2 linked regions of the Saccharothrix espanaensis DSM 44229 genome follow. The protein of the gene in region 1 interacts with the protein of each later gene in a pairwise test. Links are inferred from orthologs where the notes say so. Each region holds a gene or a part of one and is shown on either strand. Other genes may lie near its edges.

Region 1 (5,062 bases):
CATCCGTCCGGTCGCGTTGTAGTCGGTCTCACCGTGCCGCCACAGCACGAGCCGGTTCAGGGTCATGCCTCGGCGACCTCGTCGGCTACCGGGCCGGCGTCGAACTCGATCCGCGGGCAGTCCTTCCACAGCCGCTCAAGGCCGTAGAAGCTGCGTTCGTCCACGTGCTGGACGTGCACCACGAGGTCCACGAAGTCCAGCAGGACCCAGCGACCTTCGCGCGCGCCCTCGCGGCGGACCGGCTTGCGGCCCGCTTCGCGCAACTTCTCCTCGATGTTGTCCACGATCGCGCCGACCTGCCGCTCGTTGGGAGCGGACGCGATCACGAACACGTCCGTGATCACCAGTTGGTCCGACACGTCGAGCACGATCACGTCGTGCGCCTTCTTGTCGGCCGCCGCGCTCGCGGCGACCAGCGCCGACCGTCGTGCCTCGTCGGTGGCTGCCACGTTTCTCCTCATCACCTCGGCCGGCGCTGATGCGCCCGCACGAGTCAATGAGGGTACCGGCGTCCGGCGTCAGTCCGGCACCGAGTAAAGCCTGCGCTTCGATATGTACTGAACGACACCGTCCGGGACGAGGTACCAGACCGGCAGGCCGGAGGCGGTGCGGGCGCGCACGGCGGTGGACGAGATGGCCATCGCGGGCACTTCCACGAGGGACACCGCGCCCGGCGGGAGGTGGGTGTCGTCCAATTCGTAGCCGGGCCGCGTGACGCCGATGAAGTGGGCCAGCCTGAACACGTCGTCGGCGCGCCGCCAGGACAGGATCTGCTCCAGCGCGTCCGCGCCGGTGATGAAGAACAGGTCGGCGTCCGGGTGCATCGCCTTGAGGTCGTTGAGCGTGTCGAACGTGTAGGTGGGTCCGGCCCGGTCGATGTCGACCCGGCTGACCGAGAACCTCGGGTTGGACGCGGTGGCGACGACCGTCATCAGGTAGCGGTCCTCGGCGGGGCTGACCTCGTGGTCGATCTTCTGCCAGGGCTGGCCGGTCGGCACGAAGATCACTTCGTCGAGCTCGAACCTGGCCTGGACCTCGCTGGCCGCGACGAGGTGGCCGTGGTGCACCGGGTCGAAGGTGCCACCCATGACGCCGATCCGGCGGTTGGACATGGGAGGTGAGCCTAGTTCGGTCGGCGCGCGGGCGGCCGGTCGCTCCCCGAACAGCCGCCCGCGCGTCTCGACTCCCCGTTCGCGGCCCAGGGGGAGGGGGCCGCCTCAGCGGGAGCGCGGCCCACCCCGAAGCAGAGCCGCGCGACAGTGAGACACGGCTCGCAGCCGACCATGACGCGATGGGGTGAAGATTTTCCAGCCGGTTCGGGTGAAGCCGATCACCGCACGTCAGAGCTCGGGTGCCAGCCGCTCACCGGCCGCGTCCCGGACCAGGATGGCCTCCATCGGGCACGACTCGGCGGCCTCCAGCACCGCGTCGTCCGGGTCCACCGACCCGTCGACCGGCTCGGCCGTGCCCGCGTCGAGCCGGAAGTGGTCGGGCGCGATGCTCACGCACATCCCGCTGCCGACGCACGTGTCGCGGTCGACTTCCAGACTCCACCGGGCCATCCGGACACCACCTCGTCGGCAGACTGCGCGGTCCACCCCACAGTCTGCCCACCCCGATGACCTCGGCGTGCGGTCGATCGGCAGTACGGGGGTCGCCCAGGACGACGGCCGGAGCTTCAGAGCAGACTGCGCGGTTCACCACCCAGTCTGCCCATCCCGGTAGCTGCGGCACGCCGCCGATCGGCCGTACGGGTCGATCAGGACGACGGCCGGATGTGCCCTTCGCCCCACGCGACCCACTTCGAGGAGGTCAGTTCGGCGAGCCCCATCGGGCCCCGGGCGTGCAGCTTCTGGGTGGAGATGCCGATCTCCGCGCCCATGCCGAACTCGCCACCGTCGGTGAACGCGGTCGAGGCGTTGACCATGACCGCCGCCGCGTCGACCCGGGCGGTGAACCGGCGGGCGGAGGCGACGTCGCTGGTCACGATGGCCTCGGTGTGCCCGGAGCCGTGGTCGGCGATGTGCCGGACCGCGTCGTCCAGCGAGTCGACCACGCGGGCCGCGATGTCCAGCGAGAGGTACTCGGTGTCCCAGTCCTCGTCGGTGGCCTGCCGCACGCCGGCCTGGCGCGCGAATGCCTCGTCGCCGTGCACCGTGACCTGCTGCGCCTGAAGAGCGGCGGTGATGCGGGGCACGAACTCGTCCGCGACAGCGGCGTGCACCAGCAGCGACTCGGCCGCGTTGCACACACTCGTGCGGCGCGTCTTGGAGTTGAGGACGATCTGCTCGGCCATGTCGAGGTCGGCGGAGGCGTCGACGTACACGTGGCAGTTGCCCACGCCGGTCTCGATGGTCGGCACGGTGGCCTGCTGCACCACGGCGTTGATCAGCCCGGACCCCCCTCGCGGGATGACCAGGTCGACCAGGCCGCGCGCGGTGATCAGGTGGGTGACCGAGGCGCGGTCGTGGCACGGCAGCAGCTGCACGCTGTCGGCGGGCAGGCCCGCGGTCTCCAGCGCGTCGCGCAGGATCGCGACCAGCGCGGTGTTCGAGTGCTCGGCGGAGGACGAGCCGCGCAGCAGGGCGGCGTTGCCGGACTTCAGCGCCAGGCCGGCGGCGTCGACGGTGACGTTCGGGCGGGCCTCGTAGACCATGCCGACCACGCCCATCGGGACGCGCACCTGCCGCAGCTCCAGGCCGTTCGGCAGGATCGAGCCGCGCAGCACCTCGCCCACCGGGTCGGTGAGGCCGGCCACGGTCTCCAGGCCCTTGGCCACGCCGTCGATCCGCTGCTCGGTGAGCGCGAGCCGGTCCACCAGGCCCTCGGACAGACCCGCCGCGCGGCCGGCCTCGATGTCCTTGGCGTTCGCCTCCAGGACCTCCTGGGCCCGCGTGCGCAGCGCGGCGGCCATCTCGTGCAGCGCGGCGTCCTTGCGCTCGCGGGTGGCCAGGACGAGCTCGTCGGCGGCGACTCGGGCGCGCCGGGCGGCGGCGTGCACCTGTTCGCGCAGGTCGTCAGTCACGAAAACAGACTACGGTCACCCGGTCGTGGATGTCGCCGAGGTTCCCAGTGCCCGGGAGGCCGGCGGCGATTCCGCGTTGTCGTGCCCCTCTGCCATGGTGGTCCGGTGGACGAGATGGCATTGCGCGAACAGGCCGAAGAACGGCTGAGGGCTTTGGCCGGCCCTCAGGCGGCGCTGCGCGAGGACCAGTGGACAGCAATCCGCGCTTTGGTCTCCGAGCGGCGGCGGGCGCTGGTGGTGCAGCGGACCGGGTGGGGCAAGTCCGCCGTCTACTTCATCGCGACGGCGTTGCTCAGGTCGCTCGGCGAGGGGCCGACGGTGATCGTGTCGCCGCTGCTCGCGCTGATGCGCAACCAGGTCGACGCGGCGGCGCGCGCGGGTGTGCACGCGGCGACCATCAATTCGGCCAACACCGACCAGTGGCAGGACGTCCAGGACCGGGTGACGTCCGGCGAAATCGACGTTCTTCTGGTGTCACCGGAAAGGCTGAACAATCCCGATTTCCGTGACTCGGTGCTGCCTTCGCTGACATCATCGGCAGGGCTGCTGGTGGTGGACGAGGCGCATTGCATCTCGGACTGGGGTCACGATTTCCGACCCGACTACCGGCGCTTGCGGACGTTGCTCACCGAACTCCCGGCCGGGGTGCCGGTGCTGGCGACGACCGCGACGGCCAACGACCGGGTGGTGCGGGACGTGGCCGACCAGCTCGGGTTGGGGGCCGGTTCGGACACGCTGGTGCTGCGCGGGCCGCTGGACCGGGCGAGCCTGCGGCTGGCGGCGGTGCGACTGCCAACCGCCGAGGCGCGGCTGGGGTGGCTGGCCGAGCAGCTCGACCGGCTGCCGGGTTCGGGGATCATCTACACGCTGACCGTCGCGTCCGCCGACGACGTGGCCGCGTTCCTCCGGGAGCGCGGGTACCCGGTGGCGGCGTACTCGGGCCGCACCGACCCGGCGGAGCGGCAGCGGGCGGAAGAGGACCTGCTGGCGAACCGCGTCAAAGCGCTGGTTGCGACATCGGCGCTGGGCATGGGGTTCGACAAGCCGGACCTGGGGTTCGTGGTGCACCTGGGCGCACCGCCCTCCCCCATCGCCTACTACCAGCAGATCGGGCGTGCGGGCCGCGGCGTGGAACGGGCCGAGGTGCTGCTGCTGCCGGGTCCGGAGGACCGGGACATCTGGGCGTACTTCGCCTCGCTGGCCTTCCCCCCGGAGCAGGTCGTGCGGCAGGTGCTCGACGCGCTGGCCGACGCGGGGCGGACGTTGTCGACCGCCGCGCTGGAGCCGATGGTCGAGCTGTCGCGCACCCGGCTGGAAGTGGTGTTGAAGGTCCTCGACGTGGACGGCGCTGTGCGCCGGGTGCGCGGGGGCTGGGAGTCGACCGGGCGGGCGTGGTCCTACGACGAGGAGCGGTACGGGCGGATCGCGGAGGCGCGGAAGGTCGAGCAGCAGGCGGTGCTCGACTACCTCGCCACCACGGGGTGCCGGATGGAGTTCCTGCTGCGCCAGTTGGACGACCCGCACGCCGCGCCGTGCGGCCGGTGTGACAACTGCACCGGGAGCGGGTGGTCGGCGGAGGTCTCGCCGGATGCCGCGTCGGCGGCGCGGGAGCGGTTGCTGCGCCCCGGCGTGGAGGTCGAACCGCGCAAGCAGTGGCCGACCGGGATGGCGGCGGTCGGCGTCGACCTGTCCGGGCGCATCCCGGCGGGCGAGGCGGCCGGGACGGGGCGGGCGTTGGGGCGGTTGACCGACATCGGGTGGGGCAACCGGTTGCGGTCGCTGTTCGCCGGCGACGACCAGGAGGTGCCGGAGGACGTCTTCGCCGCCTGCGTGAAGGTGCTGGCGGCGTGGGGCTGGGACCAGCGCCCGGTGGGCGTCGTGACGGTCGGGTCGCGGAGCCGGCCGCGGTTGGTGGGCAGCTTCGGCCACCAGCTGTCCACGGTCGGGCGGCTGCCGCTGCTCGGCGAGGTCTGGTTGGGCGAGGCGGTGCGGCGGGCGAACAGCGCGCAGCGGCTGGCCGGCCTGGTGCAGTCCGCC
Region 2 (3,990 bases), 1.7 Mb from region 1 along the record:
CAGGAACACCGCGACCGGCACGGTGGTCGCCATCCCGGCGGCCACCGCGGGCAGGTGCGCCACGTGCAGGTCGTGGTCGACCGCCACGGCCAGCCCCGCGCCGACCGCCGCGACCGAGGCGAACACCAGGTAGTGGCCGTAGCCCCAGGTCAGCGAGACCCGCATGGACGTCCGCAGCCCCTCCGCCGGGTGGTCGAAGTACAGCCACCACATCGAGAACACGATCACCAGACCGGCCGCGGCCAGCGAGATCAGCGCGCCCGACGAGTGCCCGGCGTCCAGTCCGGAGCCGATCGCGTTGGTCGCCGCCAGGATCGACTCGCCGAGCACGATCAGCGTGAACAGCCCGTACCGCTCGGCGATGTGGTGCGGGTGCCACGTGGTGCGCGCGACCCGTTCCGCCCACGCCGGCACCGCCAGCTCCGCCACCACCAGCACCAGGAACCCGACCCAGAACAGGCTCTCCGGCAGCCACAGCCGGGCCACCCACCCGATCTGCACGACGGTGATGCCCAGGGCGTACCGCCGGGCGCACGCGCGCCGCTCGACGTCGGACCGCGCCGCGCGCAGCCACTGCACGACCATGGCCAGCCGCATGATCACGTACCCGACGGTGATCACCGTGAAATCGGCCCGGTCGAACGCCCCCGGCACCCCGGCCGCGACCACCAGCACGCCCGCGACCTGCACCAACGTCGTGAGCCGGTACGGCACGTCGTCGGTGTCGTAGGCGGAGGCGAACCAGGTGAAGTTCAGCCACGCCCACCAGATCGCGAAGAACACGGTCAGGTAGCCCGTGATGCCGTGGCCGATGTGGTCCTCGGTCAGCGCGTGGTGCAGGTTCGTCGCGGCCGAGGCGACCGCGACCACGAAGCTCAGGTCGAACAACAGCTCCAGCGGCGTGGCGACCCGGTGCTCCTCGTCGGACCGCCGGGCCGTCATCGGCCGGTACCACGCCCTCGTCATGCGTGGATCATGCCGAGCCGGGCCCCCGGCCGCACCCGCAGCTCCCCCGTGGCGGGGAAGCGCGCACCGATCACCGAGGCCGCCTCGCGCCCGCACGCGGCACCGCGCACTGGTCAGACCACCACGAGCCACCGGAGGATCCGGCCCGACCAGGATCCATTCTCAAACGGGACCCAGACCCTCCACGACCATCAGCCGGCCCACCGCGAGGTCCAGGGCGACCGGCGTGCCCGGCGGGAAGTCCGCGGCCCGGCTGGAGGGCTGGTCGACGCGGACCACCTGCTCGCCGCCGGCCAGGCGCACCGACAGCCTGGTGACCGGTCCGAGGAAGCTCTGGGTGAGCACGTTGCCGACCAGCGCGCCGTTGTCCTGGCCGCTGTGCTGGGCGATGCCGATGTCCTCCGGCCGCACGATGACCTTGACGTCCGCGCCGGCCGTGATGCCCTCGGCCGCGTCGGTCGCCAGCCGGTACGCGCCCAAGCGCACGCCCCCGGCCTCGGCGGTGCCGAACAGCGCGTTGGTCACGCCCACGAACTGCGCCACGAACGCCGACGCGGGCTGCCGGTAGACCGCGGCAGGGGTGTCGAGCTGCTCCAGCCGCCCCTGCGACATCACGCCGACCCGGTCGGCGACGGCCAGCGCCTCCTCCTGGTCGTGCGTGACGAACAGGGTGGTCATGCCCAGCTCGGTCTGGATGCGCCGGATCTCCTCGCGCAGCGCGACCCGGACCTTGGCGTCCAGCGCGGACAGCGGCTCGTCGAGCAGCAGCACGCTCGGCTGGATCGCGAGCGCGCGGGCCAGCGCGACCCGCTGCTGCTGGCCGCCGGAGAGCTGGTGCGGGTACCGCTTGCCCAGGTGGCCCAGGTCGACCAGCTCCAGCAGCTCGTCGGTGCGCTTGGCGCGGCCGGGCATCTTGCGCAGCCGCAGGCCGAACGCGATGTTCTGCGCCGCGGTCATGTTCGGGAACAGGCTGTAGGCCTGGAAGACCATGCCCATGTCGCGCTTGTTGGCGGGCACGCCCGTCACGTCGCGGCCGTCGACCCGGACGACGCCCTCGTCGGCGGTCTCGAACCCGGCCACGATCCGCAGCGCGGTGGTCTTGCCGCAGCCGCTCGGGCCGAGCAGGCTGACCAGTTCGCCCTCCGCCAGGTCGAGGTCCAGACCGGCCAGCGCGGGCTGCCCGCCGAACGACTTGCGCAGCCCGTGCAACTCCAGGTAGCCCATCTCAGCCTTCCTCCGCGACGGTGTCCCGCCGCCGCCCGCCGACGAACGAGAGCAGGAACAGCAGCACGAACGCGAACAGCAGGCTCAGCAGCGACACCGCGATGGACACGCCCGCGTCGCGCTTGCCCAGCAGGTTCACCCGCACCTGCAACGTGTCGAAGTTCAGCAGGGACGCGATGGTGAACTCCCCCAGCACCAGCGCGACCGACAGCAGCGCCGCGCCGAGCAGCGCGGTCCGGATGTTGGGCACCACGATCCGCAGCAGCACCGCGGCCCAGGACGCCCCGAGGCCGCGTGCCGCCTCAGCCAGCGTCTTGAGGTCGATCGCGGACAGGCCCGCGTCGATCGCCCGGTACGCGAAGGGCAGCACCAGCACGGCGTAGGCGAAGGTGAGCGTCAGCGGCGAGTCGCCCACGAAGTAGTCCACCCACGCGTAGAGCGGCGCCAGGCCCACCACGAGCACGATCGCCGGGATGGTGATCGGCAGCAGGCACAGGAACTCCACCAGCCGGCGCAGCCTGGGCAGCCGCAGCCGGACCCACGTCATGGTGGGCACCAGCAGCACCAGCATGACCACCGAACTCGCCACCGCGAGCTGCACGGACGCCAGGATCGCGGACACCAGGTCCGGGTCGGACACGATGCCCGACCACGAGTCGAGGCTGCGCGAGCCGTTCACGCCGCGCGTGGAGAACTCGGCCATCGCCAGCAGCGGCAGCAGGAAGAACGCGCCGAGCACACCGATGACCAGCCACCGCACGACCTTCACTGCCATCGGGCGAACCTCCGTTGCAGCAGCGCGTAGAGGCCCATCGCCACCGCGACCACCACGACCATGCCCAGCCCCAGCGCCTTGCCCAGGTTCTCGTTGCCCAGCAGCACTTCACCGGTCAGCGCGCCGCGGATCTGCAACGGCACGATCGGGCTGCCCTGCGACACCAGGGCGGCGGCCGTGGCGTAGGCGGAGAAGGCGTTGGCGAACAGCAGCAGCAGCGCGCCGAGGAACGCGGGCAGCAGGATCGGCCCGCCGACGTGCCGCCAGTAGGTCCACGTGGTGCCGCCGAGGCCGTCCACCGCCTCCCTCCACTGTGGACGGAGGCCGTCCAGCGCGGGCAGGAACACGATGAGCATCAACGGGATCTGGAAGAACGTGTAGACCAGCGTCAGGCCGGGCAGCTCGAACAGCCACGCGCCCCGCGCGAACAGGTCGATCCCGAACTGGTGGTCGAGGAACTGGGTGACGAACCCCTGGAACCCGACGGTGGCCAGGAACGCGAACGCCAGCGGCACACCGCCGAACTGGGCCAGCACACCGGAACCGGCCACGACCACCCGCCGCAGCAGCCCTCGCGGCTTGCCCACCGCGACCGCCCACGACAGCAGCGCCCCGAGCACCGCGCCCAGCGCCGCCGTCAGCGCGGACAGCTCGACGCTGCGCAGGAACGCCTGGAGGTGGACGCCTTCGCCCAGCGCGACCAGGTTCTGCGTGGTGAACGCGCCGTTCGCGTCCTGGAACGCACCGGCCAGCACCAGGACCGTCGGGTAGACCAGGAAGATCCCGACGTAGGCCAGGAACGGCACGACGACCAGCCACGCGAGCCACGGCTTCGCGGCGGGCCCCCGACCGGGGGCGGCGGGGGTGCCGCGCCCGGTCGGGGTGGTGACGGGTGCGACCACCGGTCAGCCCACCGCCTGGGCCCAGGTCTCGGACAGCACCTTCTTGGCCTGGTCCGACTGCTCCTGGGTGAGGAACGCCTGCTTGCCGTCGGTCTTGGGCAGCTTGGCGTTCGCGTCCGCGTC

Evidence for each region. The genes of interacting proteins can lie anywhere in the genome.
Region 2: the proteins of BN6_RS44800 (region 1) and BN6_RS14495 interact in binary tests that used the Escherichia coli proteins (3 or more experiments, as listed by UniProt). The link is inferred for Saccharothrix espanaensis DSM 44229 from one-to-one orthologs.

The regions. Positions count from the first base shown.
Region 1 is NC_019673.1:1,492,157-1,497,218, reverse strand. Bases 893-3,841 are described here. They hold BN6_RS44800 (glutamate-5-semialdehyde dehydrogenase), read right to left. Parts: upstream 3,026-3,841; coding sequence 1,760-3,025; downstream 893-1,759. Other genes in these bases: BN6_RS07010 (RecQ family ATP-dependent DNA helicase), read left to right, coding at 3,131-3,841; BN6_RS07020 (ferredoxin), read right to left, coding at 1,341-1,562; nadD (nicotinate-nucleotide adenylyltransferase), read right to left, coding at 893-1,112. In the rest of the region: BN6_RS07035 (histidine phosphatase family protein), read right to left, coding at 1-66; rsfS (ribosome silencing factor), read right to left, coding at 63-449; more of nadD, read right to left, coding at 519-892; more of BN6_RS07010, read left to right, coding at 3,842-5,062. UniProt on the Escherichia coli protein: Catalyzes the NADPH-dependent reduction of L-glutamate 5-phosphate into L-glutamate 5-semialdehyde and phosphate. The product spontaneously undergoes cyclization to form 1-pyrroline-5-carboxylate.
Region 2 is NC_019673.1:3,171,848-3,175,837, reverse strand. What follows is about bases 160-2,945. They hold BN6_RS14495 (ABC transporter ATP-binding protein), read right to left. Parts: upstream 2,191-2,945; coding sequence 1,129-2,190; downstream 160-1,128. Other genes in these bases: BN6_RS14490 (ABC transporter permease), read right to left, coding at 2,192-2,945; BN6_RS14500 (low temperature requirement protein A), read right to left, coding at 160-966. In the rest of the region: more of BN6_RS14500, read right to left, coding at 1-159; more of BN6_RS14490, read right to left, coding at 2,946-2,965; BN6_RS14485 (ABC transporter permease), read right to left, coding at 2,956-3,867; BN6_RS14480 (ABC transporter substrate-binding protein), read right to left, coding at 3,871-3,990. UniProt on the Escherichia coli protein: Part of the ABC transporter complex CysAWTP involved in sulfate/thiosulfate import. Responsible for energy coupling to the transport system.